DNA from 4 places in the Enterobacter sp. RIT637 genome. Region 1 is predicted to be linked to each of the others. Evidence: predicted binding sites of a transcription regulator. Region 1 holds the regulator's gene; each other region holds the start of a gene.
The links. The regulator LexA, encoded in region 1, represses DNA repair genes until DNA is damaged. The targets are predictions, from matches to a motif close to TNCTGTATGTACATACAGNA.

Region 1 (7,464 bases):
CGGCCCCTGCTCCGGCACCAACGAAGCCATCTGAGCCGGTACTGAACGACACCGAAGCGTACTTCAACAATGCCATTAAGCAGGCAGTGAAGCGCGGCGATGTCGACAAAGCGCTGAAGCTGCTTGATGAAGCTGAACGTTTAGGTTCAACCACTGCCCGTTCCACCTTTATCAGCAGTGTAAAAGGCAAGGGGTAACCGTTTCCCCACAGTGCTGATTTGTTAGTAGTTTAGTGCGCCTGAGTGGGCGCACTTTTTTTGGTTCTCATCGCGCTGTTGCGCCATTGTTGCGATAGTGATCGCTAAATAACGTTTGAACGCCCTCTATCTGCGTTTCTGCGATACAATGCCATTACGTTATGTATCGGAGAGTCTGGCATGTCACACCCCGCGCTTACGCAACTGCGTGCGCTGCGCTATTTCGACCAAATACCTGCGCTTGACCCGGAGCAACTGGACTGGTTGCTGTTGGAAGATTCCATGACGAAACGTTTTGAGCAACAGGGCAAAACGGTCACGGTGACGATGATTCAGGAAGGGTTTGTCTCTGCCGATGACATCGCCAGCGAGCTGCCGCTGCTACCGAAAGAAGATCGCTACTGGCTGCGTGAAATTTTATTGTGTGCTGACGGCGAGCCGTGGCTTGCCGGGCGAACAGTGGTGCCTGAGTCTACCCTTTCCGGACCAGAACTTGCCCTGCAACGATTGGGGAAAACGCCGCTGGGGCGGTATCTTTTCACCTCGTCTGAACTGACCCGAGATTTTATTGAGATTGGCCGTGATGCCGACCTGTGGGGGCGTCGTTCCCGCCTTCGTCTGAGTGGTAAACCGTTAATATTGACGGAGCTTTTTTTACCGGCATCGCCGTTGTACTGAGAGGAAGACAAAATGGAGTGGAGCCTGACGCAAAACAAGCTGCTGGCCTATCACCGCTTAATGCGAACGGATAAACCGATTGGCGCGTTGCTGCTGCTGTGGCCAACCTTATGGGCGCTGTGGGTGGCGACGCCGGGCGTCCCGCCGCTGTGGATCCTGGCCGTGTTTGTTGCCGGTGTCTGGCTGATGCGTGCTGCAGGATGTGTAGTCAACGACTATGCCGACCGGAAATTTGATGGACATGTAAAGCGAACGGCTAATCGCCCGCTGCCCAGCGGCCAGGTTACGGAAAAAGAGGCGCGTACGCTGTTTGTAGTGCTGGTGCTGCTCTCCTTCCTGCTGGTGCTAACGCTTAACACCATGACGATCCTGCTGTCTGTCGCCGCGCTGGCGCTGGCCTGGGTCTATCCGTTTATGAAGCGCTACACCCATCTGCCGCAGGTGGTGCTGGGCGCGGCATTTGGCTGGTCGATTCCGATGGCATTTGCCGCAGTTAGCGAGTCTGTTCCGCTCAGCTGCTGGCTGATGTTCCTGGCGAATATTCTCTGGGCCGTGGCGTACGATACGCAGTACGCGATGGTCGACCGCGATGACGATCTCAAGATTGGCATCAAGTCGACGGCGATTCTGTTTGGCCGTCAGGACAAACTGATTATCGGCATTTTGCAGGTGGCGGTGCTGGCGCTGATGGTGGCGATTGGTCGCCTGAACGGGCTGAACTGGGAGTTTTACTGGTCCGTGCTGGTGGCGGGACTGCTGTTTGCGTATCAGCAGAAGCTGATTGCGAAGCGCGAGCGTGAAGCCTGCTTCAAAGCGTTTTTAAATAATAACTACGTCGGTCTGGTGCTGTTTTTAGGGCTGGCGATGAGTTACTTTGGCTAAAAAGAAGCCCGGTGGCGCTAGCGCTTACCGGGCCTACATGTCATGCAGGAACGTAGGCCGGGTAAGGCGAAGCCGCCACCCGGCTTTTTTACATCACTCGCCCTGCGTCGCGCTTTCGATCGTTAAACGCACGTCCGAGGTAATCAGCTCGGCCAGCATCTGGTAAATCTTGAGCGTCTCTTCCGGTTCGGCATCGCCCGTATCGCTGATAAACCCTTCATCACGCAGCGTCAGCACCAGTGAGCTGAATACCGCTTTGTCGAAGAATTCCGGCGCGTTAATGCCGTGCAGAACAGACAGGCGCTGTGCCAGCGTCCGGCTCTCTTTTTCCAGCGTACCGCGGTTGATCGACGGGTTCGCGCTGAGCAGCCAGAAGGTGATGGCGTAGCGCTGCAGCGTTTCACGCGCACCGGCGGCCAGCAACTGCAGGGTGCGGGAACGCGACGGGTTGATATGCAGCTCGTCATTATTCAGGGTAATCAGCCCCTGACGACGCATCTCTTCCGTCATTTTATCCAGCTCAACCGCCAGCTCATCTTTACTCCAGCGCAGGAACAGCTCCGCTTTCAGCATCGGGTAGATAGCTTCAAGATGGCGCAAGAGTTCCTGACGTGAAATGCGGCGATGCTGGGTAATAATGGCCGCCATCAGCGACGGCAGCATCAGCATATGCGTGATGTTGTTGCGGTAGTACGTCATCAGCACGGCCTGCTCGCGCGGCAGGATGATGATGTCACCGATGGTGTCTTTCTCGACTTCGAACTTGTTCATCTGCAGCGCGTGGTCGATAAGCTCGCTCGCGGTAGCAGAAGGCACGGTCGAATCAACCGAGTACGGCACGTTGCGCATAATGTTCAGGTAGCAATCAAGCTGCTCGGTCAGCTGCTCACGGGTGAGTGAGCGCTGGCGAGAGGCCAGAAGCGCGGTACAGCACAGGTTCATGGCGTTCGCCGCGCCTGCGTTGTTGATGCGCACCATCAGCTCGGCAGCAATACCGTTCACCGTAGGCGTCAGCCACGCCGGACGTACCGCTTCGATAGGATCGATAGACTCGCGCCACTCCGGAACATGGTTGTTCAGATACGTCATCAATGGCATCGGTTCGCCAAAGTTCACGTATCCCTGGCCAAGATTGCGCAGCTTGCTCAGGCCGCGCAGCATCTGCGGCAGGCTCTCTTTCTCTTTGGTCGCACCGCGCAGTTCTTTCGCGTAAGTGCCCACTTCCATGACGTGTTCATAGCCAATGTAGATCGGCACCAGCGTGATCGGACGCGTACCGCCGCGCAGCATTGCCTGGATGGTCATCGACAGCGTGCCGGTTTTCGGATCGAGCAGACGACCGGTACGGGAACGACCGCCCTCCACGAAGTATTCAACGGAATAGCCGCGGCTGAACAGCTCGCCGAGATATTCACGGAATACGGTGGAGTAGAGCTTGTTGCCCTTAAAGGTACGACGGATGAAGAACGCACCCAGACGGCGGAAGATCGGGCCTGCTGGCCAGAAGTTCAGGTTGATGCCCGCCGCAATGTGCGGTGGTACCAGTCCCTGGTGATACAACACATAGGAGAGCAGCAGGTAGTCCATGTGGCTGCGGTGGCAGGGCACATAGACAATTTCATGGCCGTCGTGGGCCAGCTGGCGTACGCGCTCGGCGTTGTGGACGTTAATGCCCTGATAGAGACGGTTCCAGGTGAAGCTCAGGATACGGTCGGAGAGACGAATCATCTCGTAGGAGAAGTTAGCCGCAATCTCTTCCATCAGCGCAATGGCGTTCTGCTGTGCTTTCTCGTGGGAAATCTTCTTGCTGCGCGCTTCGTCTTCAACCGCGCGGGCAATCGCTTTGGAGGCCAGCAGCTTGTTGAACAGATCCTGACGCGCCGGGAGACGAGGCCCAACGGCAGCCAGACGCTGGCGTGCGAAGTGCATACGCGCCACACGCGCCAGTTTTTGCGCGATGATCTTGTCGGTGCCGTGCTCGTCCGCCATACGGCGCAGCGAAACGGAAGGGGAGAAGCGTACAAAGCTGTCGCGTCCCAGCCAGGAGACCGCGAAGAACTTCTGGATGCCGTTGAGCATACGCAGCGGCGGATTCTCTTCGCCTTTTTCGCGGCCCGGACGGCGACCAAACATCACTGAGACCGGCACCATCTGCACATCCAGATCGGGATTGCTGCGGTGCAGGTCGAGATAGTCATGGAACAGCTTGATGGACTCTTCTTTCGGCGTGTAATAGGTAAACACGCGTGGTCCGCCGTGGATAAACACATAGCGCGGCAGCAGAGTGCCATCAACTTCAAGCGGTTCAAGTGGGTCAGGTAAATCATGCGCCAGACATTGGGCGCGAAGCGTCAGCAGGTCTGCCTTCGAGTTATAAGGCAAAACGTACATAATAGGGCGCGACGTATCGAGCCCTAATTCCAGCGCAGGTTCTGCTGGGATAGACTTACTTTTTACCAGGACGCTTAATGGTAAATTAAGTAATTTGTAGTAAATTCGTGGCCAGCCGGACATAAACGATGTAAAGCCTCTGGTTAATAATGCAATTGCGGCGCAAGGATAACAGAAAGCGCGCAAAATTTCTGTTGTTACCCGTCATACTTCAGGCTGCAGCAAAACGCGCTGCGCTTATAGTTAGTGACGCTTTTTCCAATAAAAGGTTCTTTTAATGGCCAATAATACCACTGGGTTAACCCGAATCATCAAAGCTGCTGGCTATTCATGGAAAGGTTTCCGTGCCGCATGGGTCAATGAAGCCGCGTTTCGCCAGGAGGGCGTTGCCGCTATCGTCGCGGTTATCATCGCCTGTTTCCTTGATGTTGATGCTATTACCCGCGTGCTTCTCATCGGCTCTGTTCTTTTGGTGATGATAGTGGAAATTCTCAATAGCGCTATTGAGGCGGTTGTGGACCGTATCGGTTCAGATTTCCACGAACTTTCTGGCCGTGCGAAAGACATGGGGTCTGCCGCTGTGCTGCTGGCGATTATCACGGCAGCGATCACCTGGGTCACGCTGCTTTGGTCACATTTCCGATGAGCCTCGAGGAATAATTAAGTCCCTGGTTTTTTGTGCAGTTTTTGGTTCCAAAATCGCCTTTGACTGTATATACTCACAGCATAACTGTATATACACCCAGGGGGCGGAATGAAAGCGTTAACGACCAGGCAGCAAGAGGTGTTTGATCTCATCCGGGATCATATCGGCCAGACGGGTATGCCACCCACGCGTGCGGAAATCGCGCAGCGTCTGGGCTTCCGTTCTCCAAATGCGGCCGAGGAACATCTGAAAGCGCTGGCGCGCAAAGGTGTGATTGAAATTGTGTCTGGCGCGTCTCGCGGCATTCGTCTGCTGGTGGAAGAAGAGACAGGCATTCCGCTGGTTGGCCGTGTCGCCGCGGGTGAACCTCTGTTGGCCCAGCAGCATATTGAAGGTCACTATCAGGTCGATCCTGGTATGTTCAAGCCGAGTGCAGATTTCCTGCTGCGCGTCAGCGGGATGTCCATGAAAGATATCGGCATTCTTGATGGCGATCTGCTGGCCGTTCACAAAACCCAGGATGTGCGTAACGGTCAGGTTGTGGTCGCGCGTATTGATGATGAAGTGACCGTCAAGCGACTGAAGAAACAGGGTAACACCGTACAGCTGCTGCCCGAAAATAACGAATTCTCCCCGATTGTGGTGGATCTGCGCGAACAGAACTTCTCCATTGAAGGTCTGGCCGTTGGCGTTATCCGCAACGGTGAATGGCTGTAACCTCTTCCTGACAGGCTGCGGGACTCCGTAGCCTGACTCATTTCCCATTCCCGGTATCTTTCATGTCACTGCTTACAGCTTCTGATAAGGCATTGTGGCGTCTTGCACTGCCGATGATTTTTTCCAATATCACCGTTCCTTTGCTTGGCCTGGTGGACACCGCGGTGATTGGTCATCTGGATTCTCCCGTTTATCTGGGCGGCGTGGCGATTGGCGCAACGGCAACCAGTTTTCTCTTTATGCTCCTGCTCTTCTTACGCATGAGTACCACGGGGCTGACGGCACAAGCCTATGGCGCGAAAGATCCGCTGCGACTGGCGCGCGCGCTGGTGCAACCACTCGTTCTGGCGCTTGGGGCTGGCGCGTTAATCGTTCTGTTTCGCACGCCGCTGATTGATCTGGCGCTGCATATTGTGGGCGGGAGCGAGGCGGTACTTGAGCAGGCCAGGCGCTTTCTTGAAATTCGCTGGCTCAGTGCGCCCGCATCGCTGGCAAACCTGGTTCTGCTGGGCTGGCTGCTGGGCGTGCAGTACGCTCGTGCGCCGGTCATCCTGCTGGTGGTGGGAAACCTTTTGAACATCGTGCTCGACCTCTGGCTGGTGATGGGTCTGCACATGAACGTACAGGGCGCGGCGTTGGCAACCGCAGTCGCAGAATACGGCACGTTTATCATCGGTCTGTGGATGGTCTGGCGCGTACTGGCCCTGCGTGGGGTTTCCCTGGTCATGCTGAAAACCGCGTGGCGCGGCAACATCCGCAAGCTGCTGGCGCTGAACCGGGACATCATGCTGCGCTCGCTCCTGCTACAGCTCTGTTTTGGTGCGTTAACGGTTTTTGGTGCCCGTCTTGGGCCTGAGATCGTTGCGGTAAATGCGGTGCTGATGACATTGCTGACGTTTACCGCGTATGCGCTGGACGGCTTTGCTTACGCCGTGGAGGCGCACTCCGGGCAGGCATACGGTGCGCGTGAAACTGGCCAGCTCCACGAGGTGTGGCGGGCGGCTTGCCGTCAGTCAGGTCTGGTCGCGCTGGCGTTCGCACTGATTTATGCCTGTTTCGGCAGCGACATTATCGCGTTACTCACGTCGTTACCGGCATTACGCGAACTGGCGAGCCACTATCTCATCTGGCAGGTGATCTTACCGGTGGTGGGCGTCTGGTGTTATCTGCTGGATGGCATGTTTATTGGCGCAACCCGCGGCGCGGAGATGCGTAACAGCATGGCCGTCGCGGCTGCAGGCTTTGGCCTCACGCTGCTGACCTTACCGTATTTGGGTAATCACGGTTTATGGCTGGCGCTGGCGGTTTTCCTGTCGCTGCGCGGATTGTCGCTGGCATTCATCTGGCACCGCCACTGGCAAAACAATACCTGGCTCCCTTCCCGTCACGATATATCGTGACGGTTAAAGATTCCGAATATGAAATCAACCGCCGAATCCTTAACTACAATAATTATCACGTCCAGCAGAAAAGAACGTAACGGACGTTACGACCCAACGCTTAACTAAGAGGACACGATGATGAATAAAGACGAAATCGGCGGCAACTGGAAGCAGTTCAAAGGTAAAGCGAAAGAACAGTGGGGTAAGCTGACGGATGACGATATGACCGTCATTGAAGGTAAACGCGATCAGCTTGTCGGTAAAATTCAGGAACGTTACGGCTACGCGAAAGACCAGGCGGAAACCGAAGTCAAAGACTGGGAAACCCGTAATGACTACCGCTGGTAACGCTGAATAACCCACAGGGCGGCTCTAAGCCGCCTTTTCTTTTGCCGTTAACGCGGCTTTTTCTTCACGAGAATAGAGTGGTCGTGCTGACAGGCGTCCTGATGACGGCAGGCTTCCACCTCCACGCACGCCGAGCACAGCCCGTGCGCTTCAATCACGTTATGACGCAGGGCGAAGCCCATTTTAGCCGCCAGCGTATGCATAATATCTTCCACGCCTTCCG
Region 2 (7,464 bases), on a different contig from region 1:
TGCCGCAAACTGCTCGGCAAATTTTTCGATGACTTTTTTAACGGCCCATTCGGCCACCGAACCTTTATCCACTTCCGCAAAAAGCTCACGGCGCAGACGCGCATCGGAAAGCAGGTGCGAATAGAGGTCAAAGATCGCCGCAGTCTCTTTTTGCGCACCCGCAGCAAAGCGTTTGCTGTAGCGGCGAAATTCGTTGGAAGCCTCTTCCAGTGCAGCGGTAAGACGCTCGCGTTCGAGCGCTTCATCAAGCGTCGAGGCCTCGTAAACCTGCTCCATCAGCGGCAACGTGGCGTCCATCCAGCCTTCGGCGATTGCCACACCCGGTGACGCCGGGAGCGCACGAATGCGCGTGTGACGATACTGTCCAAACAGGGCAGCGAGCTGAGACTGAGAGAGGATGGCGGCCATCTGCGTGGCGAGCGTCACAAGGAATGACTCTTCGCTTTCATCGTACTGGCGCAGCTCCCGCTGCTGAACAACGAGAACGCCGAGCAGCTGACGACGCTGGATAATCGGCACGCCCAGGAAGGCGCGGAAGCGTTCTTCTTTTACGGAAGGAATATATTTGAAGCTAGGGTGTTTTTGCGCATCAGCAAGGTTAATGGGTTCGGCCAGACGACCAACCAGCCCAACGATACCTTCATCAAAAGCGAGCGTAACGGTGCGGCCTCGTGGTTTTTTCAAACCACGAGTCGCCATCAGGTAATAGCAACGCCGGTCATGGTCGGCCAGATACACCGAACAGACTTCGGTTTCCATCGCCAGACAGATATCAGTCACCAGAATATTCAGCGCCTCGTTCAGGCGAGGCGCACTGGCGACCTTCTCGACTATTTCGCGCAAGCGGGTGAGCATGATTTGCGTAGCTTAACCTCTTTTACGTCGCCAGGCAGGTGCGCTCTGCGGCTTAGGCGGGATCTCCTGAAGCTGCATAACAACACTTGCGAACTCTTTCATCACCCTACGGTAAACATCGCGCTTAAATGACACGACCTGACGAACAGGATACCAATAGCTCACCCAACGCCAGCCATCAAACTCCGGCGTACTGCTGGTTTGCATATTGATATCTGAATCGTTGCCCACCAACTGCAGAAGAAACCACTTCTGTTTCTGGCCGATACAAACCGGCTTTGTGTCCCAACGCACCAAACGTTTCGGTAACTTGTAACGCAACCAGTTGCGGGTCGAAGCCAGGATGCGAACATCTTTTCGGCTTAAACCGACCTCTTCAAACAGCTCCCGGTACATCGCTTGTTCTGGGGACTCTCCTGGATTGATCCCGCCTTGCGGGAATTGCCAGGAGTGCTGACCATATCGACGGGCCCACATAACCTGACCCTGACGATTACAAATTACTATTCCTACGTTCGGGCGGTAGCCATCGTCATCAATCACCGGACTACCCCAAACTAAACCTTATATATAAATGATTGTTTCACACTACAGGGAGGCGGTAAACCACTCTCTTACAGGCTTGCAACCTAATAACATTTGAATAACTCACAAATTTGCGTGGAGTTATAAACAGATAAGGGACCGTAAGGGCAATTTTATTCACCTTTTCTGTGGATATAGTTGTGAAGAAGTATGGAATTACCGATGAACAACCTGAATCGTCGTTTATAGCCGTTTATACCACTCATTATTAAAAACACTATTTTTCATAGAGTTAAAGGCATAATTGTTGATACCAGAACAGATAACGTGACGATCATCACATCAGCGATCGTTGTACTGATGAAAGATCGAACAGCGTCGGTTTTATCCACAGATTGTGCCAATAAGTTAGGCACAATTTGTCTGAAAATTCGATTTTCGTCGCACGTCAAGGCTGTAAATCGAAACAGTAGTGTGGGTTATTCCCAGTTATCCCACTTTTCTGTGGATAAGTGGGTGTAAGATCCTGTTTATTGTCAGTGACCAGATTTGAACAACCTGTTTTTAGACGCGGGCATAATAATTTTGCAGCAATAAAAAAACCTATAAATCATACACATGGATTATTCGTACAGAAAACGGTAGACTCTATCCACAAGGGATAATTTCTTAGTTCATTTTTTAATCATAAGGTTACCACCATGCTTCCGCTTGCTCCCTTGCTTACTCCTCCCTCCAGCGAAACCGAGTTACTGACCCAGGCGCAGCGTCTGGCAGGCTATTCGCTTGGTGACCTGGCGGCACTGGCGGGTTTACCGATCCCTGACGATCTGAAAAGAGACAAGGGCTGGATCGGCATGCTGCTGGAACTGTGGTTAGGTGCCAGCGCGGGCAGTAAGCCAGAACAAGATTTCGCCGCGCTGGGCGTGGAGTTAAAAACGATCCCCATTGACCGGCAGGGAAGACCGCTGGAAACCACGTTTGTCTGCGTGGCGCCATTGACCGGCAATACCGGCGTTACCTGGGAAACCAGTCACGTACGCCATAAACTGAAACGCGTACTGTGGGTTCCGGTGGAAGGTGAACGTCAGATCCCGCTAGCCGAACGGCGGGTGGGCGCGCCGCTGCTCTGGAGCCCTGACGAAGACGAAGAGCAGCAGTTGCGTCTGGACTGGGAAGAGTTAATGGACATGATCGTCCTTGGGCAGGTTGAGCGCATCACCGCTCGTCACGGTGAGGTGTTGCAGCTGCGTCCGAAGGCGGCCAACAGCAAGGCCCTTACCGAAGCGATCGGCGCTCACGGCGAGCCAATCCTGACGTTGCCGCGAGGCTTTTATCTCAAAAAGAATTTCACCAGCACGCTGCTCGCACGCCATTTCTTACTAAATACGTAGGTTTTTAACGAATTTTGCGAGCTATCAAACATAATCACCGGGTTTTTAAGATTTTACCGCTTCCTGCTTTCGTCATATCAGGTTATTACTACACTATGATTTAATACAAGCCAGGTGAGGACGATAACGATGAAAAAATGGGCAGTGTTAATTTCTGCAGTCGGGTTGGCGTTTGCGGTATCGGGCTGTAGCAGTGATTATGTTATGTCTACAAAAGATGGTCGGATGATCCTGACCGATGGTAAACCCGAAGTCGACGACGATACCGGGCTGGTGAGTTACCGCGACCCGGCAGGGAATAAAATGCAGATTAACCGCGACGAAGTCTCGCAAATTATCGAGCGATAAACCCGTTAAAGGTCAGTCGCTTGCTGGCCTTTTTTATTTTTTCCTTCCCCTTTTGCTTCCCCTCTGCCATGTTTATATTCCTTTGTCGGGAAGTACCTGACGCGTCTGTATGTTTAATGAAGGAAGCCGGCTATGCATTATCACCGTATCCCCCATAGCGCTCTGGAGATAAGCCAACTGGGGTTGGGCACGATGACATTTGGTGAACAAAACAGCGAAGCCGATGCCCATGCACAACTCGATTATGCCGTCAGCCAGGGCATTAACCTGATTGATGTCGCAGAGATGTACCCTGTCCCTCCCCGTCCGGAAACGCAGGGGCTCACTGAAACTTATGTGGGAAACTGGCTGGCAAAACGCGGCAATCGCGAAAAGCTCGTTATCGCCTCTAAAGTCAGCGGCCCCTCACGTAATAACGATGCCGGGATCCGCCCAAACCAGATCCTCGATCGTAAGAATATTCGCGCCGCGCTGGATGCCAGCCTGAAGCGTCTGCAAACCGACTATCTCGACCTGTACCAGGTACACTGGCCGCAGCGTCCGACCAACTGCTTTGGCAAGCTTGGCTACAGCTGGAACGAGAGCGCGCCCGCCGTTACGCTGCTGGAAACGCTGGAAGCGCTGACAGAGTGCCAGCGCGCGGGGAAAATCCGCTACATCGGCGTGTCTAACGAAACCGCATTTGGCGTGATGCGTTATCTGCACCTTGCCGATAAACACGATCTCCCGCGCATCGTCACCATCCAGAACCCGTACAGTCTGCTTAACCGCAGTTATGAGGTCGGTCTGGCGGAGGTGACGCAATATGAAGAGGTGGAGCTGCTGGCCTATTCCTGTCTCGGCTTCGGCACGCTGACGGGCAAATACCTGAACGGCGCGAAGCCTGCCGGGGCGCGTAACACGCTCTTCAGCCGCTTTACCCGCTACAGCGGTGAGCAAACGCAGAAAGCCGTTGCGGCCTATGTGGATATCGCCAAACGTCACGGTCTTGACCCCGCCCAAATGGCGCTGGCCTTCGTGCGCCGTCAGCCGTTTGTTGCCAGCACCCTGCTGGGCGCGACCACTATGGAACAGTTGAAAACCAATATTGAGAGTTTCAATCTGAACCTGAGTGAAGCGGTGTTAGCGGAGATTGAAGCGGTGCATCAGGTATACACATACCCGGCACCATAGCTGGACGCTTTTGCCGGGTGGCGGCTTCGCCTGACCCGGCCTACGTTTCGTGATGTTTGCTGATTTTGTAGGCCCGGTAAGGCGAAGCCGCCACCGGGCAAAGAGATCAACGCCGACGCTGCCAGATCCATAATCCTGCAATCGCCAGCGCAAACAGCGCGCCAAATCCAACGCCAATGGCCACCACCGGCACGCCCACTTTAACCGCCAGCGAATAAAGCCCCAGCATCAGCAGCATCGCTACGTTTTCACCAAGGTTTTGCACGGCAATGGCATTTCCGGCCCCCACGGTCTGTTTTCCGCGCTCCTGTAAAAGCGCATTCAGCGGCACCACAAAGAAACCGCCCAGAATACCAATCAGGATAAGCAGCACGTAGGCTGGCAACAGCGCATGCTGCAGCGAGAAGAACAGCACGCCGACACCGATTAAAATCCCTGCTGGCATACAGCGCGCAACGGTCTCAAGCGTGACCAGTTTCGCCGCAGCCCCTGCCCCGACGACAATCCCCACGGCGACCATTGCATTCAGGTAGGTTGGCGTTGCGTTGTCGGTGATCCCCAGCGCCATCGGTACCCACAGCACCAGCAGGAAACGTAGCGTGACGCCCGCCCCCCAGAACATGCTGGTTCCCATCAATGAGAAACGCGTTTCACCGTTGCGCCACAGTACGCGGCAGGCGTTAAAGAAGCTGCCGGTCATCGGCCCAAAACGCCAGGACTGGCCCGGACGCGCCACCGGCAGTCTGGGAATAAACAGGTTCGCGACAACCGCCCCGCCGTACACCACCGCACAAACGCCCAGAGCTGCCAGCACATGCCAGTCCGCCAGCACGCCGCCCGCGACGGACCCGAGCAAAATCGCCGCGATGGTTGAGGACTCCATCAGACCGTTGGCTTTCACCAGCTTATCGCCCGTCGTCAGCTCGCCCAGGATGCCATACTTCGCCGGAGAGTAAGATGCCGCGCCAATGCCTACCAGCGTATAGCCGATAAACGGGTTAATACCAAAGCAGATACTTGCCGCGCCCAACAGCTTCAGGCCGTTGGCGAACATCATCACCCGACCTTTAGGGAAGCTGTCCGCCACCTGCCCCACAAACGGCGCGAAAATAATATAAGCACCCACAAACACCATCTGGAGGATCGGCTGGCTCCAGTCGGGGTAAAACTCGGCCTTGAGCAACGCCAGTGTGGCAAACAGCAGCGCGTTATCGCCGAATGCAGAGAGAAACTGCGCGGCGATAACCGCCATCATGCCCTTCGACCGGAGTGAGTTGTTAGTGTGTGCTGACTCATGCATTTTGCTGTTCCGCCTCTTCCACCATGCCCTTGAGGGTCACGAAATCGGGCTTACCGCTACCCAGCACCGGAAGCTGTTTGAGGTAGCGAATATCACGCGGCACGGCCAGTTCAGGGATACCATGCTCGCGGGCATGCTTAAGCAACGCGTCGCGCTTAAGCTCACTGTCCGTGGTGAAGAGCACCAGCGCCTCACCTTTACTCGCATCGCTCTTCACGACCGTGGCGTGCAGCTTGTCAGCGGAGACCGCTGTTGCCAGCATCTCTACCATTTCAAGGGAGACCATTTCGCCCGCAATTTTAGCGAAGCGTTTTGCACGCCCCTGGATCTGCACAAAGCCCTGCTCGTCGAAGCGAACAATATCCCCCGTGTCATACCAGCCGGTCTCAACGTCCCCGTTGACGTTTTCCGCCGTTGGCGCTTCCAGCACGCCAGGGTTTTCTACGCGAAGATAGCCGTTCATCACGTTAGGTCCTTTCAACTGCAGGCGCCCCCCCTCTTCAATCCCCGGTACCGCCAGCAGGCGCGCATCCATGCCCGGCAGAATGCGGCCGACCGTTCCCGGTTTCGCCGCCATCGGCACGTTGATAGAGACCACCGGCGCGCACTCCGTGACGCCGTAGCCTTCCAGAATGCGCAGGCCAAACTTGTCCTGCCAAATCTGCCGCGTGCTGTCCTGCAGTTTTTCCGCACCGGCAACCACATAGCGCACGCGGAAGAAATCATACGGATTGGCGAAGCGCGCGTAGTTACCAAGGAACGTTGACGTGCCGAACAGTACGGTACAGTTACGGTCATAAACCAGCTCCGGCACAATGCGGTAGTGCAGCGGGCTTGGGTAGAGGAACACTTCGGCACCGGTCAGCAGCGGCGTAAAGAGACCAACGGTCAGGCCGAAAGAGTGGAACAGCGGCAGCGCGGACATAAAGCGATCGTTGGCGGTAAAGTCGGCAATCGTTTTGATCTGCTCAACGTTCGCCAGAATGCTTTTGTGACTGTGAACTACGCCTTTCGGATTGCCCTCAGAGCCGGAGGTGAAAAGGATAATCGCATCATCTTCCGGCTGCTGTTTGACCTGCGCCAGGCGCGGCGCGAGCAGGTGAGCAAAAATCCACAGCTTGTCGAGCGTCGTGACGTCCGCTTTCAGATCTTCCAGGAAGACCCAGCGCACCTGGGTAAGCTGCTCGGGAAGGTGCCAGAGCTTGCCCTTGTCCAGGAACTGACGGGAAGTAAAGACGGTATTAATCTGGGCGGCAGTGATAGCGCTGGTAAGCCCTTTCACACCCGCCGTGTAGTTCATCATCGCCGGAATACGTCCGCGAGAAACGGCACCAAAGATCACCGCCGCGCTGATCCCGGCGTTAGGCAGCATCAGGCCAATTTTTTCGCCCCGCTTGCTGTACTTCTCAAGAATACGGCCCACGAACAATGTTTTGGTCAGCAGCTTGCGATAAGTGTCCGGGGTAAAGTTGATATCTTCAATGCAGTTTTTCTTCGCGCCGTAGCGGTACTGCGCCGACAGCAGAGATTCGTACAACGTCTCGCGCGGACGGACGGCCATGCGCGCCTCCATCATTATCTGATGGAGCATTTCACCCGCGATTTTTCGACGATCGCGCGCGCGCGGCGCGTCCGGCATAGGGAGCGTTGTGGGCGGCAGAATATGCAGGGTAATTTTGGGGAACAGGCGCTGTTTCACAAGCCCCTTCAGGCGGCTGAAATGGGTCAGTTCTGCGCCATCAATGCGCAGCGGCACCACGGTGGCCTGTGACTTCGCCGCGACAAAACCGGCCCCGTCATAAATTTTCATCAGCGAGCCGGTCACGGAAATTCGTCCTTCCGGGAAAATGACCACCGGACGTCCCTGCT
Region 3 (7,464 bases), on a different contig from region 1:
GCGCGTGGCTGAGGTTAAAAAGGTTAAAAATAACGACAGCATCAGCAAAACGCTGCTGGTGGTGCTGGTGCTGTGTCTGGTTTGTTCCATCGTGGTTGCGGGTTCTGCCGTGGGGTTAAAACCGCTGCAGCAGGAGCAACGCGCGCTGGATAAACAGCGCAACATTCTGGCCGTGGCCGGGCTGATGCAGGGAGGGATGACAAAGGACGACGTCGCCGATGTGTTTGCCGAACGCATCACCCCACGGCTGGTGAATTTAAAAACCGGTGAGCTGATGGATAAAGACCCGGCGAAGTATAACCAGGCACTGGCGCTGAAAGATCCGCAGATGAGCACCGTGCTTGACGCATCGCAGGATCCGGCAGGTATAAAGCGCCGTAGCAACATCGCGGAGATCTACCTGGTGCGCGACGAGCAAAAACGCATACAGGAAGTGGTTTTGCCGATCTACGGTAACGGGCTGTGGTCAATGATGTACGCCTTTGTGGCACTGGATACCGATGGACGCACGGTCAAAGGCATTACTTATTACGATCAGGGCGAAACGCCGGGGCTGGGTGGCGAAGTGGAAAACCCTAACTGGCGAGCGCAGTTTGTCGGTAAAAAAGTGCTCGATGATAACGGCCAGCCTGCGCTGAGAGTGGTGAAAGGGGGGGCGCGTCCCGGGGATGAATTCGCCGTTGACGGCCTTTCCGGCGCCACGCTCACCTCTAACGGGGTGCAGCACAGTTTTGATTTCTGGATGGGTGAACTGGGCTTTGGCCCCTTCCTGAAAAATGTACGTGAAGGAGCGCTGAATAATGGCTGATACGGGCGAACTGAAAGAAGTTAAAAAGGTGCTGATTGGCCCACTGTTAGCCAATAACCCGATAACGCTACAGGTGCTGGGCGTCTGTTCAGCCCTGGCGGTGACAACCAAGCTGGAAACGGCGGTGGTGATGACGCTTGCTGTTACGCTGGTTACGGCGTTCTCCAGCATGTTTATCTCGATGATTCGCCACCACATCCCCAACAGCGTGAGGATCATCGTGCAGATGGCGATCATCGCTTCGCTGGTGATCGTGGTCGATCAGCTGCTGCGCGCTTGCGCCTACGAAACGTCGAAGCAGCTATCGGTGTTTGTCGGGCTGATCATCACCAACTGTATCGTGATGGGGCGTGCGGAAGCCTACGCCATGAAAATGCCGCCGCTGGCGAGTTTTATGGACGGTATTGGCAACGGCCTGGGTTATGGCGTAATCCTCCTGACGGTCGGTTTCCTGCGCGAGCTGATTGGCAGCGGCAAGCTGTTTGGCATTCCGGTGCTGGATACGGTGCAGAACGGCGGCTGGTATCTGCCGAACGGCCTGTTCCTGCTGGCCCCAAGCGCGTTTTTCATTATCGGTTTGCTGATCTGGCTGATTCGTACGTTGAAGCCTGAACAGCAGGAAAAGGAGTAACCGACAATGGCTCATTACCTGAGTTTATTTGTGCGCGCGGTGTTTGTTGAAAACATGGCGCTTGCCTTCTTCCTGGGCATGTGTACGTTCCTGGCTGTTTCTAAAAAGGTCTCGACGGCATTTGGTCTGGGCGTGGCGGTCACCGTTGTGTTGGGGCTTTCGGTTCCGATTAACAACCTGGTGTTCAACTTCGTGCTGCGGGACAGCGCGCTGGTGGAAGGGGTCGATCTCAGCTTCCTCAACTTTATCACCTTTATCGGGGTGATTGCGGCGCTGGTGCAAATCCTGGAGATGATCCTCGATAAGTATTTCCCGTCGCTGTACAACGCGCTGGGGATCTTCCTGCCGCTGATCGCGGTGAACTGCGCCATCTTCGGCGGCGTCTCGTTTATGGTTCAGCGCGATTACAACTTCAGTGAATCGGTGGTGTACGGCTTCGGTTCCGGTATCGGCTGGATGCTGGCGATTGTCACCATGGCGGGGATCCGTGAAAAAATGAAATATGCCAACGTGCCTGCGGGTCTGCGTGGCTTAGGGATCACCTTTATCACCACCGGCCTGATGGCGTTGGGCTTTATGTCCTTCTCCGGTGTGCAGCTATAAGGGCTAACAGATGGAAATTATTCTTGGCGTGGTGATGTTCACGCTGATAGTACTGGTGCTGTCAGGGCTGATTCTGGTGGCGCGAGCAAAACTGGTCAATTCCGGGGATGTGATCATTGATATTAATGACGATCCGCAGAACCAGATCAGCACACCGGCAGGCGATAAGCTGCTTAATACGCTTTCGGGCAATGGGATTTTTGTCTCATCAGCCTGCGGTGGCGGCGGCTCATGCGGACAGTGTCGTGTGACGGTGAAAGAGGGGGGCGGTCATATTCTGCCAACTGAACTGTCGCATATCACGAAGCGTGAAGCGAAAGAAGGTTGCCGCCTGGCCTGTCAGGTCGCGGTGCGCCAGAACATGAAGATTGAGCTGCCGGAAGAGATCTTCGGCGTGAAAAAATGGGAGTGCGAGGTTATCTCTAACGATAACAAAGCCACGTTCATTAAAGAGCTTAAGCTGCGCGTCCCTGAAGGGGAGAGCGTCCCGTTCCGCGCGGGGGGCTATATTCAGATTGATTGTCCGGCGCACACCGTGGCGTATGCTGACTTCGACGTGCCCGATGAATACCGGGCAGACTGGGATAAATTTAACCTCTTCCGCTTCGTTTCCGAGGTAAAAGAGCCAGCGCTTCGTGCCTACTCCATGGCTAACTACCCGGAAGAGAAGGGCATTATCATGCTCAACGTGCGTATCGCCACGCCGCCACCGAATGTGCCTGATGCCCCGCCGGGCGTCATGTCGTCATATATCTGGTCCCTCAAGCCAGGCGACAAGGTGACGATCTCCGGCCCGTTCGGTGAGTTCTTTGCCAAAGATACCGACGCGGAAATGGTCTTTATCGGCGGCGGTGCCGGTATGGCCCCGATGCGCTCGCACATCTTCGACCAGCTCAAACGTCTTAGCAGCAAGCGTAAAATCAGCTTCTGGTACGGTGCACGTTCCCTGCGCGAGATGTTCTACGACGACGAGTTTGAACAGCTGGCGCGTGAGAACCCTAACTTTACCTTCCACGTGGCGCTTTCCGATCCGCAGCCGGAAGATAACTGGACGGGCTATACGGGCTTCATCCACAACGTGCTGTATGAAAACTACCTCAAACAGCACCCGGCGCCGGAAGACTGCGAGTTCTATATGTGTGGTCCGCCGATGATGAACGCCGCCGTGATTAAGATGCTTAAAGATCTTGGCGTCGAAGATGAGAACATCATGCTTGATGATTTTGGAGGCTGATGATGCTGACGTTTCTGGCAACATTCGCGGTGTTTGTGCTGGTGGTGCTCGGCATGTCATTAGGCTGGATCATCAAGCGTAAAAGCATTCAGGGCAGCTGCGGCGGTATTTCATCCCTTGGGATGGAAAAGGTGTGCGACTGCCCGGAACCCTGCGATGCGCGGAAGAAAAGGATGGCCCGCGAACAGCAGCGCATTATTTAAACGTATATAGGCCGGGTAAGGCAAAGCCGCCACCCGGCGTTTTCACATCTGCTTCTCAATCCTCATTTATTTACTGTATACTTATCCAGTAATGAGTGAGGGCTTACTATGCGCAAAATAATCCATGTCGATATGGACTGCTTTTTTGCCGCAGTGGAGATGCGTGACAACCCGGCGCTGCGGGATATTCCCATCGCCATTGGTGGCAGCCGTGTTCAGCGTGGGGTGATCAGCACTGCCAACTACCCTGCGCGCAAATTTGGCGTGCGCAGCGCCATGCCGACGGCAATGGCCTTAAAGCTTTGCCCTCATCTCACGCTCCTGCCCGGTCGGTTTGATGCTTATAAAGAGGCCTCAATTCATATTCGGGAAATCTTCTCCCGCTATACCTCTCTGATAGAGCCACTGTCGCTGGACGAAGCCTATCTGGATGTGACCGACAGTGTACATTGCCACGGCTCCGCCACGCTGATGGCTCAGGAGATCCGCCAGACGATATTCAACGAGCTGAATTTGACCGCATCGGCGGGCGTGGCGCCCGTGAAATTTCTTGCCAAAATCGCCTCAGATTTAAATAAACCCAACGGTCAGTACGTCATCACCCCTGAAGAGGTGCCTGCGTTTTTGAAAACGCTGCCGCTCGGCAAAATACCCGGCGTGGGGAAAGTCTCCGCCGCCAAACTTGAAAGCATGGGGCTACGGACCTGCGAAGACGTGCAGCGAAGCGATCTCGCCATGCTGCTCAAACGCTTTGGTAAGTTTGGTCGTGTGCTGTGGGAGCGCAGCCAGGGGATTGACGATCGCGATGTGAACAGCGAACGGCTACGTAAATCCGTTGGCGTCGAGCGCACCCTCATTGAAGATATTCATGACTGGTCCGAGTGCGAAGCCATTATCACGGAACAGCTTTACCCTGAGCTGGAGCGACGCTTAATCAAGGTGAAGCCGGACCTGCTGATCGCCCGGCAGGGCATCAAGTTAAAATTTAACGATTTCCAGCAGACCACGCAGGAACACGTCTGGCCGCGTCTGAATAAAGACGATCTTATCGCGACCGCAAAAAAGGCCTGGGAAGAACGACGAGGCGGGCGAGGGGTGAGGCTGGTGGGATTGCACGTCACGCTGCTGGATCCGCAGTTGGAACGACAGCTGGTATTGGGACTGTAGGTTGTATCCATCGTAGGCCCGGTAAGCGAAGCGCCACCGGGCATCAGACGGCGAATTACTTAGCAGGAATCGCTTTCAGCAGTTCAGTCAGCAGCGTCCAGTAGTGACCGACGCTTTCGATATGAACCTGCTCATCCGGCGAGTGCGGACCGGTAATGGTTGGCCCGATAGAGACCATGTCCATGTCCGGATATGGTTTCTTGAACAGACCACATTCCAGACCGGCGTGGATTACCTGAATGTTCGGGGTGCTGTTGAACAGACGCTGGTATGTTTCACGCACCAGTGCCATCACCGGAGAACTTGCATCCGGCTGCCAGCCCGGGTAGCTGCCTTTTGCAGACGTTTTCGCGCCCGCCAGTGTGCCCAGAGATTCCAGCATGCTCACCACGTACTCTTTACCGCTGTCGATCAGCGAGCGGATCAGGCAGATGATCTCTGCGCTGTCGTCGCCCATGGTCACCACGCCCACGTTCAGGGACGTTTCCACCACGCCTTTCGCGACGTCAGAGTTGCGGATCACGCCGTTTGGCGTCGCGTTCAGCAACTGAATGAAGCTGTCACGAGACTGCACGGTCAGGGCGGATTTATCCGTGGTCACGGATTCCAGCACTACGGTCAGGTTTTTCTCTTTCGCCGACAGTTCGTTTTTCAGGATGTCGAGATAAACGCTGGAGAGCTTTTTCAGCTCGTCTGCGTTTGCCGCAGGAACGGCAACGGTGGCGAAGGCTTCGCGTGGGATCGCATTACGCAGCGTACCGCCGTTGAAATCGACCAGACGCAGATCCAGCTTGGCCGCGTGGCCCGCCAGGAAGCGTGCCAGCAGTTTGTTGGCGTTACCCAGGCCCAGGTGAATATCACCGCCGGAGTGGCCGCCTTTCAGCCCTTTCAGCGTCAGCTTGAAGGTCTGGTAGCCCGCAGGAATCGCTTCACGAGACAGCGGCAGGGTAGAGATGAAATCAATCCCGCCCGCGCAGCCCATGTAGATCTCGCCTTCTTCTTCGGAATCGGTGTTGATCAGGATGTCCGCCTGCAGCCAGTTGGCCTGCAGACCGAACGCGCCGTCCATGCCCGCTTCTTCGGTCATGGTCAGCAGCACTTCCAGCGGACCGTGCTCAACGCTGTCGTCAGCCAGCACCGCCAGCGCAGAGGCCATACCGATGCCGTTATCCGCGCCCAGGGTGGTGCCGCGCGCTTTCACCCACTCGCCGTCGATGTACGGCTGGATAGGATCTTTGGTGAAGTCGTGAACGGTGTCGTTGTTTTTCTGCGGAACCATGTCCAGGTGCGCCTGGAGCACTACCGGTTTACGGTTTTCCATGCCTGCAGTGGCGGGCTTGCGGATCAGAATGTTGCCAACCTGGTCGCGCTCGGCGTGCAGACCTTTTTCCTTCGCCCAGCCCATAATGTGTTCGGCAAGCTGTTCTTCATGGTAGGAAGGGTGTGGAATGGAACAGATTTTGGCAAAAATATCCCACAGCGGTTGTGGAGATAATTGAGACAGTTCAGACACGATAAGTCTCCTTGTCGATGCGCTGCAAACAGGGTTGCAGGTCACAGAGTTAGCAGGTTAATAGTTACCACAAGACAGGCTTGCGAGATGCATCTGAGAATACCACTTTCTCCGGCGGCGGGTAGCATAAAGCATGTAAAAACTCAGGCTCGGGGCGCTAAACACTGGTTTTTAGTGCGTCAGATCTCTATAATCTCGCGCAACCTATTTCCCCCTCGAACACTTTTTAAGCCGTATATAAACAGGCTGGGACACTTCACATGAGCGAAAAATACGTCGTCACCTGGGACATGTTGCAGATTCACGCACGCAAACTGGCTGCGCGTCTGATGCCTTCCGAACAGTGGAAAGGCATTATTGCCGTTAGCCGCGGCGGTCTGGTACCGGGGGCGCTGTTGGCACGTGAGCTGGGTATTCGTCATGTCGATACCGTATGTATCTCCAGCTATGACCACGACAACCAGCGCGAGCTGACCGTGCTGAAACGTGCGGAAGGCGACGGTGAAGGCTTCATCGTTATTGACGATCTGGTCGATACCGGCGGCACCGCGGTGGCTATCCGTGAAATGTATCCAAAAGCGCACTTCGTCACTATCTTCGCAAAACCGGCGGGTCGCCCACTGGTTGACGATTACGTGATTGATATCCCGCAGGATACCTGGATTGAACAGCCATGGGATATGGGCGTGGTCTTTGTACCGCCTATTTCAGGCCGTTAATCACAGTACGTAACTTTACACGCCCGGCAATGCCGGGCGTTGTTCTTTTTATCCTGCCACGCGTTACAATGGACGTTATATGACGTATCCATGGAGGCAACGCAATGACGCAGGCGAATCTCACCGAAACTCTCTTCAAACCCCGTTTCAAACACCCTGAAACGTCGACGCTGGTACGTCGGTTTAATCCGGGTACCATGCCTGCCGTCCAGTCTGCGTTAGACGGTAAAAACGTGCCCCACTGGTATCGCATGATTAACCGCCTGATGTGGATCTGGCGAGGTATCGATCCGCGTGAAATCCTTGACGTGCAGGCGCGTATCGTCATGAGCGAGTCTGAACGGACCGACAGCGAGTTGTACGATACGGTGGTGGGCTATCGCGGCGGCAACTGGATCTATGAATGGTCGAAACAGGCGATGCTCTGGCAGCAAAAAGCCAGCCAGGAAGAGGATGCCACGCGCAGCGGCAAGCACTGGCTGCATGCGGCCAATCTCTACGCTATTGCCGCGTATCCACATCTGAAAGGTGATGAGCTTGCGGAGCAGGCCCAGGCGCTGGCGAACCGTGCTTATGAAGAGGCGGC
Region 4 (7,464 bases), on a different contig from region 1:
GTTCTGCCAGCTGATCGGCTTTCATCTGCGCATGCTGGTAGCCAGAAATCAGCCAGCCTACCGCCACGCTCACCAACGCAACCACCGCATAAATCAGGATTGAGATATCCACAATGCCCCCTGCATCAACGTATTACCCGCACAAAATAGAATTGTGCTGTATAAACGTCCAGTTTGAAAGGGTTTTCCTGCGAGGCGCTACGCAAAAAATAAAGGCCGAACGCGTCGGCCTTTTATCTCAGAGAGGAGGACTAGATCAGGCGGCGAGCCGCTTCCACCACGATTTTCACCGCATGACTTTCGGTCTGCTTCATGGTTTCGGCGTTCGGGATCTCCTGCTGGGTACGGTTGACGATAACGCCCGCCACCATACCGGCACGCAGACCCTGGCTTGCGCACATGGTCAGCAGCGTTGCAGATTCCATTTCGTAGTTCATCACGCCCATGGACTGCCACTCTTCCATAGAGCCTTTGAAACGGCTTACCACGCGGCCTGAGAAGGTGTCGTAACGCTCCTGGCCCGGGTAGAAGGTATCGGAAGAAGCGGTGACGCCCACGTGAGTGGTCGCGCCTACGGATTTCGCGGCCTCAACCAGCGCGGTGGTGCATTCGAAATCGGCTACTGCCGGGAATTCCATTGGTGCAAAGTGCAGGCTTGCGCCGTCCAGACGTACAGATGCGGTCGTGACCAGCACGTCGCCGACGTTGATGTGCGGCTGGATAGCGCCGGTGGTGCCGATACGCAGGAAAGTACGAATGCCCAGCTGCGCCAGCTCTTCCACCGCAATAGACGTAGACGGGCCACCGATACCGGTAGAGCACACGATCACCGCTTTGCCATCCAGCTCTGCGCGCCAGGTGGTGAATTCACGATGGGCTGCCAGCTTGACCGGCTTATCCATCAGCGCGGCGATCTTTTCCACACGCTCAGGATCGCCAGGGACGATAGCGAGCGTAGCCCCTTGTAAATCGTTTTTAGTGAGGCCGAGATGAAAAACATCAGACTTAGACATAGGGTGACTCCTCTGTGGGTCGGTTAGTCAGAAGAAGTAAAACGGTACTTTACAGAAGCACTCCATAGAATTTCGTGACACACCTCACCATGAATGAAAATTATTGCAGTTAATTTCCATTAAATAGTGACTTACATCACATTAACAAGTTATATCGCCAGGTGCTGCACAAAAGATAGACCGTATAAGGCACTGTGGGTTGTTAACCTGGTGACTATATTTACCTTTGCGCTAACTCATTGGTACGGAGAATGCCATGACTGAAAAAACCGGTTTTGCACCTGCTGCGGCTCCGCATGCTTCAACCATCGTCTCAACCTCAGAAGAAGCCATTACTGCGGGCGAGACCTCCATCCCCTCGCAGGGGGAGAATATGCCTGCTTATCACGCGCGACCAAAATCGGCAGAGGGTCCGCTGCCGATCGTGATTGTGGTTCAGGAAATTTTTGGCGTTCACGAGCATATTCGCGACCTCTGCCGCCGGCTGGCGCTGGAAGGGTACCTGGCCATTGCGCCAGAGCTCTATTTCCGTCAGGGCGATCCGAACGATTACAGCGATATCCCTACGTTGTTCAACAATCTGGTGAGCAAAGTCCCGGATGCCCAGGTGCTGGCTGACCTTGATCACGTTGCCAGCTGGGCCGCGCGCAACGGGGGCGATGCACATCGTCTGCTGGTGACCGGATTCTGCTGGGGCGGACGCATTAGCTGGCTGTATGCCGCGCATAACCCGCAGCTGAAAGCGGCCGTCGCCTGGTACGGCAAGCTGGTAGGTGAAAAAACGCTGAACTCGCCGAAGCAGCCTGTTGATATCGCTACGGATTTGAATGCGCCGGTGTTAGGGCTTTACGGTGGTCAGGATACCGGCATTCCGCTTGATACCGTCGAGACCATGCGCCATGCGCTACGCGCGGCGAATGCGAAAGCGGAGATCGTGGTCTACCCGGATGCCGGACACGCGTTTAATGCCGATTATCGCCCGAGCTATCACGCAGAATCAGCCAAAGATGGCTGGCAGCGGATGCTGGCGTGGTTTAGCCAGCACGGCGGCAAAAAAGCCTAAAAGCAAAAAAGCCCGGTGGCGGCAACGCCTTACCGGGCCTACGCTTTATCAAGCCTGACGCAAGTTCTGCGCCGCCTTCACCATGTTCGCCAGCGCCGCACGCGTCTCCGGCCAGCCGCGGGTTTTCAGTCCACAGTCCGGGTTCACCCACAGACGTTCCGCCGGAATGCGCTGGGCCGCTTTTTTCAGCAGGGCTTCAATCCACTCCACGCTGGGCACGTTCGGGGAGTGAATGTCGTACACGCCCGGCCCGATTTCATTCGGGTAGTCGAACTCTTCAAACGACTCCAGCAGCTCCATGTCTGAACGCGAGGTCTCGATGGTGATCACGTCGGCGTCCAGCGCGGCAATCGAATCCATGATGTCGTTAAATTCGCAGTAGCACATGTGGGTGTGGATCTGGGTATCATCCTTCGCCACCGCGGCGTTGATGCGGAACGCTTCCACGCCCCACTGCAGGTAGGCATCCCAGTCGCTGCGGCGCAGCGGCAGACCTTCGCGCAGCGCCGGTTCGTCAATCTGGATGATGCCAATGCCTGCGGCTTCCAGATCCGCCACTTCATCACGCAGCGCCAGCGCGATTTGCTTCGCGATGGTTTCACGGGTCACGTCTTCGCGCGGGAAGGACCAGCAGAGAATGGTTACCGGACCGGTGAGCATCCCTTTTACCGGCTTGTCGGTCAGGGACTGGGCATACTTCGCCCACTCCACGGTGATCGCTTCCGGGCGGCTGACGTCGCCGATGACCACTGGCGGCTTCACGCAGCGGGAGCCATAGCTCTGCACCCAGCCGTTCTGGGTAAAGACGAAGCCGTCCAGGTGCTCACCGAAGTATTCCACCATGTCGTTACGCTCGGCCTCGCCGTGCACCAGCACGTCCAGACCTAAACGCTCCTGCTCGATAATTGCCTGCTTGATGTGCTCAGCGATACCGGTGCGGTAGTTGTTCGCATCCAGGTTGCCCTTCTTGAAGTCCAGACGCAGTCCGCGGATTTCGGTGGTTTGCGGGAAAGAACCAATTGTGGTGGTCGGCCACGCGGGCAGGTTGAAACGGACACGCTGCGCTTCGGCGCGTACTTCATACGGGCTCTGGCGCTGGCTGTCCTGCGCGGTGATGGCCGCCAGGCGTTTTTCCACCGCCGGGTTGTGCACCCGCGCCGAGTGACGACGCGCCTGGATCGGTGCGCTCCATTCGGTAATCGCCGCCGTCTCGCCGCTGTTCAGCGCATCGCGCAGCAGCGTTAGCTCTTCGCATTTTTGCAGGGCGAAGGCAAACCAGCTTTTTACTTCAGGGTCGAGACGTGTCTCCACGCTGAGATCGATTGGACTATGCAGAAGCGAGCAAGAGGATGCCACCCACAGCTCTCGTTTGCCGACGATGTCCTTGATCTGTGCATATTTCTCCGTCAGATCGGCACGCCAGACGTTGCGACCGTTAACCAGCCCGGCAGAAAGCAGCCAGTCCGCTGGCAGGCGTTTGTGCAGCTCTGCGACGTCGTCTTTACCGTGAACGAGGTCAACGTGCAGGCCCTGCACCGGCAGCGCGGTAATAGTCTTCAGGTTTGGCGTCACGCCTTCGAAATAGGTAGTGAGCAGCAGCTTCACCTGCCCGGTGAGCACGTCATACGCCGATTTGAAGGCATCAAGCCACGCCTGCGGCAGCTCGAGCACCAGCGCCGGTTCGTCGATTTGCACCCACTGAATGCCGCGCTTGCCCAGCTCGATCAGCACCTGTTTGTAGACCGGCAGAATATCCTTCAGCAGGCTGAGGCGGTCAAACTGTTCGCCTTTTACCTTACCCAGCCACAGGTAGGTGACTGGCCCCAGCAATACGGGCTTCACCTGATGACCCAGCGCCAGCGCTTCGTCCACTTCTTCCAGCAGTTGCGTCCAGGTCAGCCTGAACTCCTGACCTTTCACGAACTCCGGCACCATATAGTGGTAGTTGGTGTTGAACCACTTGGTCATTTCCGCCGCTGCCGCTGGCTCACCCGTTGGTGCACGGCCACGGCCGATGCGGAACAGGGTATCGATATCCACCGATCCATCTTTGTTCTGATGACGAGCCGGCACGTTGCCAAGCAGCAGGCTGGTCGTCAGAACATGGTCGTACCAGGCGAAATCGCCCACCGGCAGCAGGTCAATGCCCGCCTGTTTTTGCTGCTCCCAGTGACGGGCGCGTAGCTCGCGTCCCACCGTCAGCAGTTCTTCACGGGTGGTGTTACCCGCCCAGTAGCTTTCTTGCGCTTTTTTCAGTTCGCGGCGCAGGCCAACGCGAGGAAAACCGAGAGTGTGATTGCGGATTATCATGTTATGCCCCTTATGAAATTTGCTATTTAGACGTCCAGATGTTTACACATCTATAATTGGCAGGTACTGTATATTCCTCAAGCGCAAAATGTTCATGGCGAAGTGAAGGACTTTCATGATCGAGATTAAACACCTGAAAACGCTACAAGCGTTGCGGAACTGCGGTTCTCTTGCGGCAGCGGCGGCCACGCTGCACCAGACCCAGTCTGCCCTTTCTCACCAGTTCAGCGATCTGGAACAACGCCTCGGCTTCCGTCTTTTTGTGCGTAAGAGCCAGCCTCTGCGCTTTACGCCGCAGGGTGAAATTCTGCTGCAGCTGGCAAACCAGGTACTGCCGCAGATCGCCAGCGCGTTGCAGTCCTGCAACGAGCCGCAGCAAACCAAACTGCGCATTGCCATTGAGTGCCATAGCTGTATTCAGTGGCTGACCCCCGCGCTTGAGAACTTCCGCCAGAAGTGGCCGCAGGTGGAGATGGACTTCAAATCCGGCGTGACCTTTGATCCGCAGCCCTCGCTGCAGCAGGGCGAGCTGGATCTGGTGATGACGTCCGACATCCTGCCGCGCAGCGGCCTGCACTATTCGCCGATGTTTGATTATGAAGTGCGCCTGGTACTGGCCCCGGACCATCCGCTGGCCAGCAAAACGCGCATCACGCCGGAAGATCTGGCGACGGAAACGCTGCTGATTTATCCCGTGCAGCGCAGTCGTCTGGATATCTGGCGTCACTTCCTGCAGCCTGCGGGGATTAGCCCACAGCTAAAAAGCGTGGATAACACCCTGCTGTTGATTCAGATGGTAGCGGCCAGAATGGGCATCGCGGCGCTGCCGCACTGGGTGGTGGAGAGTTTTGAACGCCAGGGTCTGGTGGTGACCAAAACCCTGGGTGAAGGACTGTGGAGTCGACTGTACTCTGCCGTGCGCGATGGCGAGCAGCGTCAGCCGGTTACGGAAGCGTTTATTCGCTCAGCGCGGAACCACGCGTGCGACCATCTTCCGTTTGTGCGGAGCGCGGAGCGACCCAACGGCGATGTACCCACAGCGAAGCCAGGATCACCGCTCCCCCAATAAGGAAGCTCGGCCAGTGCGGCTGCTCCTGCCAGATGGCGAGATTGACCAGCAGCCCTGCCGGGACATGCACGTTATTCATGATCCCCAGCGTACCGGCGTCTACCTGCGTAGCGCCGTAGTTCCACATGAAGTATCCCAGCCCGGAAGCCACTACGCCCAGCCAGACCAGAACGCCCCACTGCACGGTGGTGGTCGGCAGTTTTTGCGGGTTACCGAGCATAAACCACGCCACCACCGCGACAATCGCGGCCCCCATATAAAACCAGGCAAACGCGTTATGCTGCGGCATCGGACGGGTTTCCATCAGGCGTTTGTAGCCCACCATGCCGATGGCGAAGCTGATGTTGGCGAGCTGGACGAACATCAGCCCGGTCCAGAAGTGATCGCTGACCTTGTCATAGCGAATAATCGCCGCGCCGATCACCGCCAGCGCCGCGCTTAAAAGATATCCCCAGCGCAGGCGACGCCTGCTGAGCAGATCGTAGATCAGCGTGATATAGAGCGGCGTGAGCACGGTGAACAGCAGGAATTCCGAGACGGACAGATAAACGTAGGCCCGGAAGCTGAACAGGTACATGATGCCGAGCTGCATCGCGCCCACCAGCATATACAGCAGAATCGTTTTCAGCGATTGTCCGCGCGCGCGCAGAAACGGCAGGAACACCAGCGCCGCCAGCCCCACCCGCATCAGTACCGAGAAGTAGCTGTCGACCGATCCGGCAAGGTATTCGCCAATCAGGCTAAAGGAGAAGGCCCACAGGATAGTGGTGATAATGAGTAGCGCCACAATGCTTGTCTCTCAGAAAGAAGGACAGGCATTGTAGCGAACTCTTTAGTTGACAACTGAGCAATAAATAATCAGATGAAGATTATTCAAGGAACAGCTTGCGCAGATACTTAGGCACAGAGTTATCGCCATTAGTGCCGATCACTTCCAGCTCCGGGTGCAGGTCTTTCAGGCGCTGGTGCGCGTTCTCCATGATGCAGCCTTTGCCCGCCATGGAGAGCATCTCAGCGTCGTTCATGCCGTCTCCGAACGCGATACAGTCTTTCAGCTCAAAGCCCAGACGTTTAGCCACCGCTTCCAGCGCGTGGCCTTTGGAGACGCCACCAGCCATCACTTCCAGACAGGTCAGCGTGGAGAAGCTCACGTTAACGCGGTCGCCCCAGCGCGCGTTGATCGCCTGCTCCAGCGGCAGCAACTCTTCATGGCTTTCACAGGTAAAGAACACCTTGCTGATCCCTTCCGGCTCCAGCAGGCCAGGTTCGTACAGGGAGTAGTTAAATACCGCTTCCTTGAAGAAACGCATCTCATCCGGGCGGTGGCGGTTCATAAACCAGTCGTCATCGCGATAAACGTTGGTGACGATATCCGGGTTATTGTGCACCACGCCGAACAGATCGGCGGCAATATCGCGGTCCAGATTGTGGGTAAAAATCAGGTTACCATCCGTGTCGTGCACGCGCGCACCGTTGGAGGTGATCATGTACGATTTGATTTCCAGATTATCGCGGATCTGCCCCACGTCCACGTGGTGGCGACCGGTGGCAAACACGAAGTTCACGCCACGGGCAGTCAGGAGTTTTAAGGTCTCTTTCGCGTAAGGCGACAGGGTGTGGTCGGGGGAAAGCAGCGTGCCATCTAAGTCAGATGCAACAACCTGGTACATAGGAAAATTTAACCTCTGGTGAATATCAATTATGCCTGTTGAAAAATTCAACAATGGCGTTGAGCGCGACTGAGCGCATAGCGTCCTTTTCAAAAAGGATCTCATGGTACGCGCCGTTGATGACCAGCGGTTTCCCCCCTTCACAGGGGTGACCGGCGGCAGCGCGCAGTTCACAATAGCGGTCATGCATGCGGTTATCCACCACACGCTCTTCTTCCGCCTGAATCAGGAGAGTTGGCGTGTCATCATCGCCAACGCCAGCAAGCACCTGCTCACCAGCATGAATACCTTCCCGCACCCAGTGCCAGGTCGGGCCGCCAACGCGCAAGCGCGGTTCAT

Region 2: the regulator LexA is predicted to act here: its motif matches at 1,833-1,852, upstream of mutH (DNA mismatch repair endonuclease MutH).
Region 3: the regulator LexA is predicted to act here: its motif matches at 3,551-3,570, upstream of dinB (DNA polymerase IV).
Region 4: the regulator LexA is predicted to act here: its motif matches at 4,451-4,470, upstream of metR (HTH-type transcriptional regulator MetR).

The regions. Positions count from the first base shown of each region.
Region 1 covers NZ_JAIHAZ010000028.1:1,368-8,831, forward strand. Annotated here, with positions in the region: gene malM (maltose operon protein MalM) at 1-197, shown strand, start outside; gene ubiC (chorismate lyase) at 378-875, shown strand; gene ubiA (4-hydroxybenzoate octaprenyltransferase) at 888-1,757, shown strand; gene plsB (glycerol-3-phosphate 1-O-acyltransferase PlsB) at 1,851-4,271, opposite strand; gene K5E19_RS22570 (diacylglycerol kinase) at 4,426-4,794, shown strand; gene lexA (transcriptional repressor LexA) at 4,903-5,511, shown strand; gene dinF (MATE family efflux transporter DinF) at 5,574-6,911, shown strand; gene K5E19_RS22585 (CsbD family protein) at 7,032-7,241, shown strand; gene zur (zinc uptake transcriptional repressor Zur) at 7,289-7,464, opposite strand, start outside.
Region 2 covers NZ_JAIHAZ010000006.1:220,412-227,875, forward strand. Annotated here, with positions in the region: gene ptsP (phosphoenolpyruvate--protein phosphotransferase) at 1-855, opposite strand, end outside; gene rppH (RNA pyrophosphohydrolase) at 868-1,398, opposite strand; gene mutH (DNA mismatch repair endonuclease MutH) at 2,082-2,774, shown strand; gene K5E19_RS12215 (YgdI/YgdR family lipoprotein) at 2,904-3,122, shown strand; gene K5E19_RS12220 (NADP(H)-dependent aldo-keto reductase) at 3,255-4,295, shown strand; gene lplT (lysophospholipid transporter LplT) at 4,402-5,595, opposite strand; gene aas (bifunctional acyl-ACP--phospholipid O-acyltransferase/long-chain-fatty-acid--ACP ligase) at 5,588-7,464, opposite strand, start outside.
Region 3 covers NZ_JAIHAZ010000014.1:59,877-67,340, reverse strand. Annotated here, with positions in the region: gene K5E19_RS18105 (NADH:ubiquinone reductase (Na(+)-transporting) subunit B) at 1-12, shown strand, start outside; gene K5E19_RS18100 (Na(+)-translocating NADH-quinone reductase subunit C) at 5-808, shown strand; gene K5E19_RS18095 (NADH:ubiquinone reductase (Na(+)-transporting) subunit D) at 801-1,439, shown strand; gene nqrE (NADH:ubiquinone reductase (Na(+)-transporting) subunit E) at 1,446-2,042, shown strand; gene nqrF (NADH:ubiquinone reductase (Na(+)-transporting) subunit F) at 2,053-3,276, shown strand; gene nqrM ((Na+)-NQR maturation NqrM) at 3,279-3,479, shown strand; gene dinB (DNA polymerase IV) at 3,588-4,646, shown strand; gene pepD (cytosol nonspecific dipeptidase) at 4,702-6,159, opposite strand; gene gpt (xanthine phosphoribosyltransferase) at 6,420-6,878, shown strand; gene frsA (esterase FrsA) at 6,983-7,464, shown strand, end outside.
Region 4 covers NZ_JAIHAZ010000005.1:175,517-182,980, reverse strand. Annotated here, with positions in the region: gene rmuC (DNA recombination protein RmuC) at 1-112, opposite strand, end outside; gene udp (uridine phosphorylase) at 252-1,013, opposite strand; gene K5E19_RS10785 (dienelactone hydrolase family protein) at 1,270-2,076, shown strand; gene metE (5-methyltetrahydropteroyltriglutamate--homocysteine S-methyltransferase) at 2,125-4,386, opposite strand; gene metR (HTH-type transcriptional regulator MetR) at 4,502-5,455, shown strand; gene K5E19_RS10770 (carboxylate/amino acid/amine transporter) at 5,343-6,242, opposite strand; gene yigL (sugar/pyridoxal phosphate phosphatase YigL) at 6,325-7,125, opposite strand; gene pldB (lysophospholipase L2) at 7,151-7,464, opposite strand, start outside.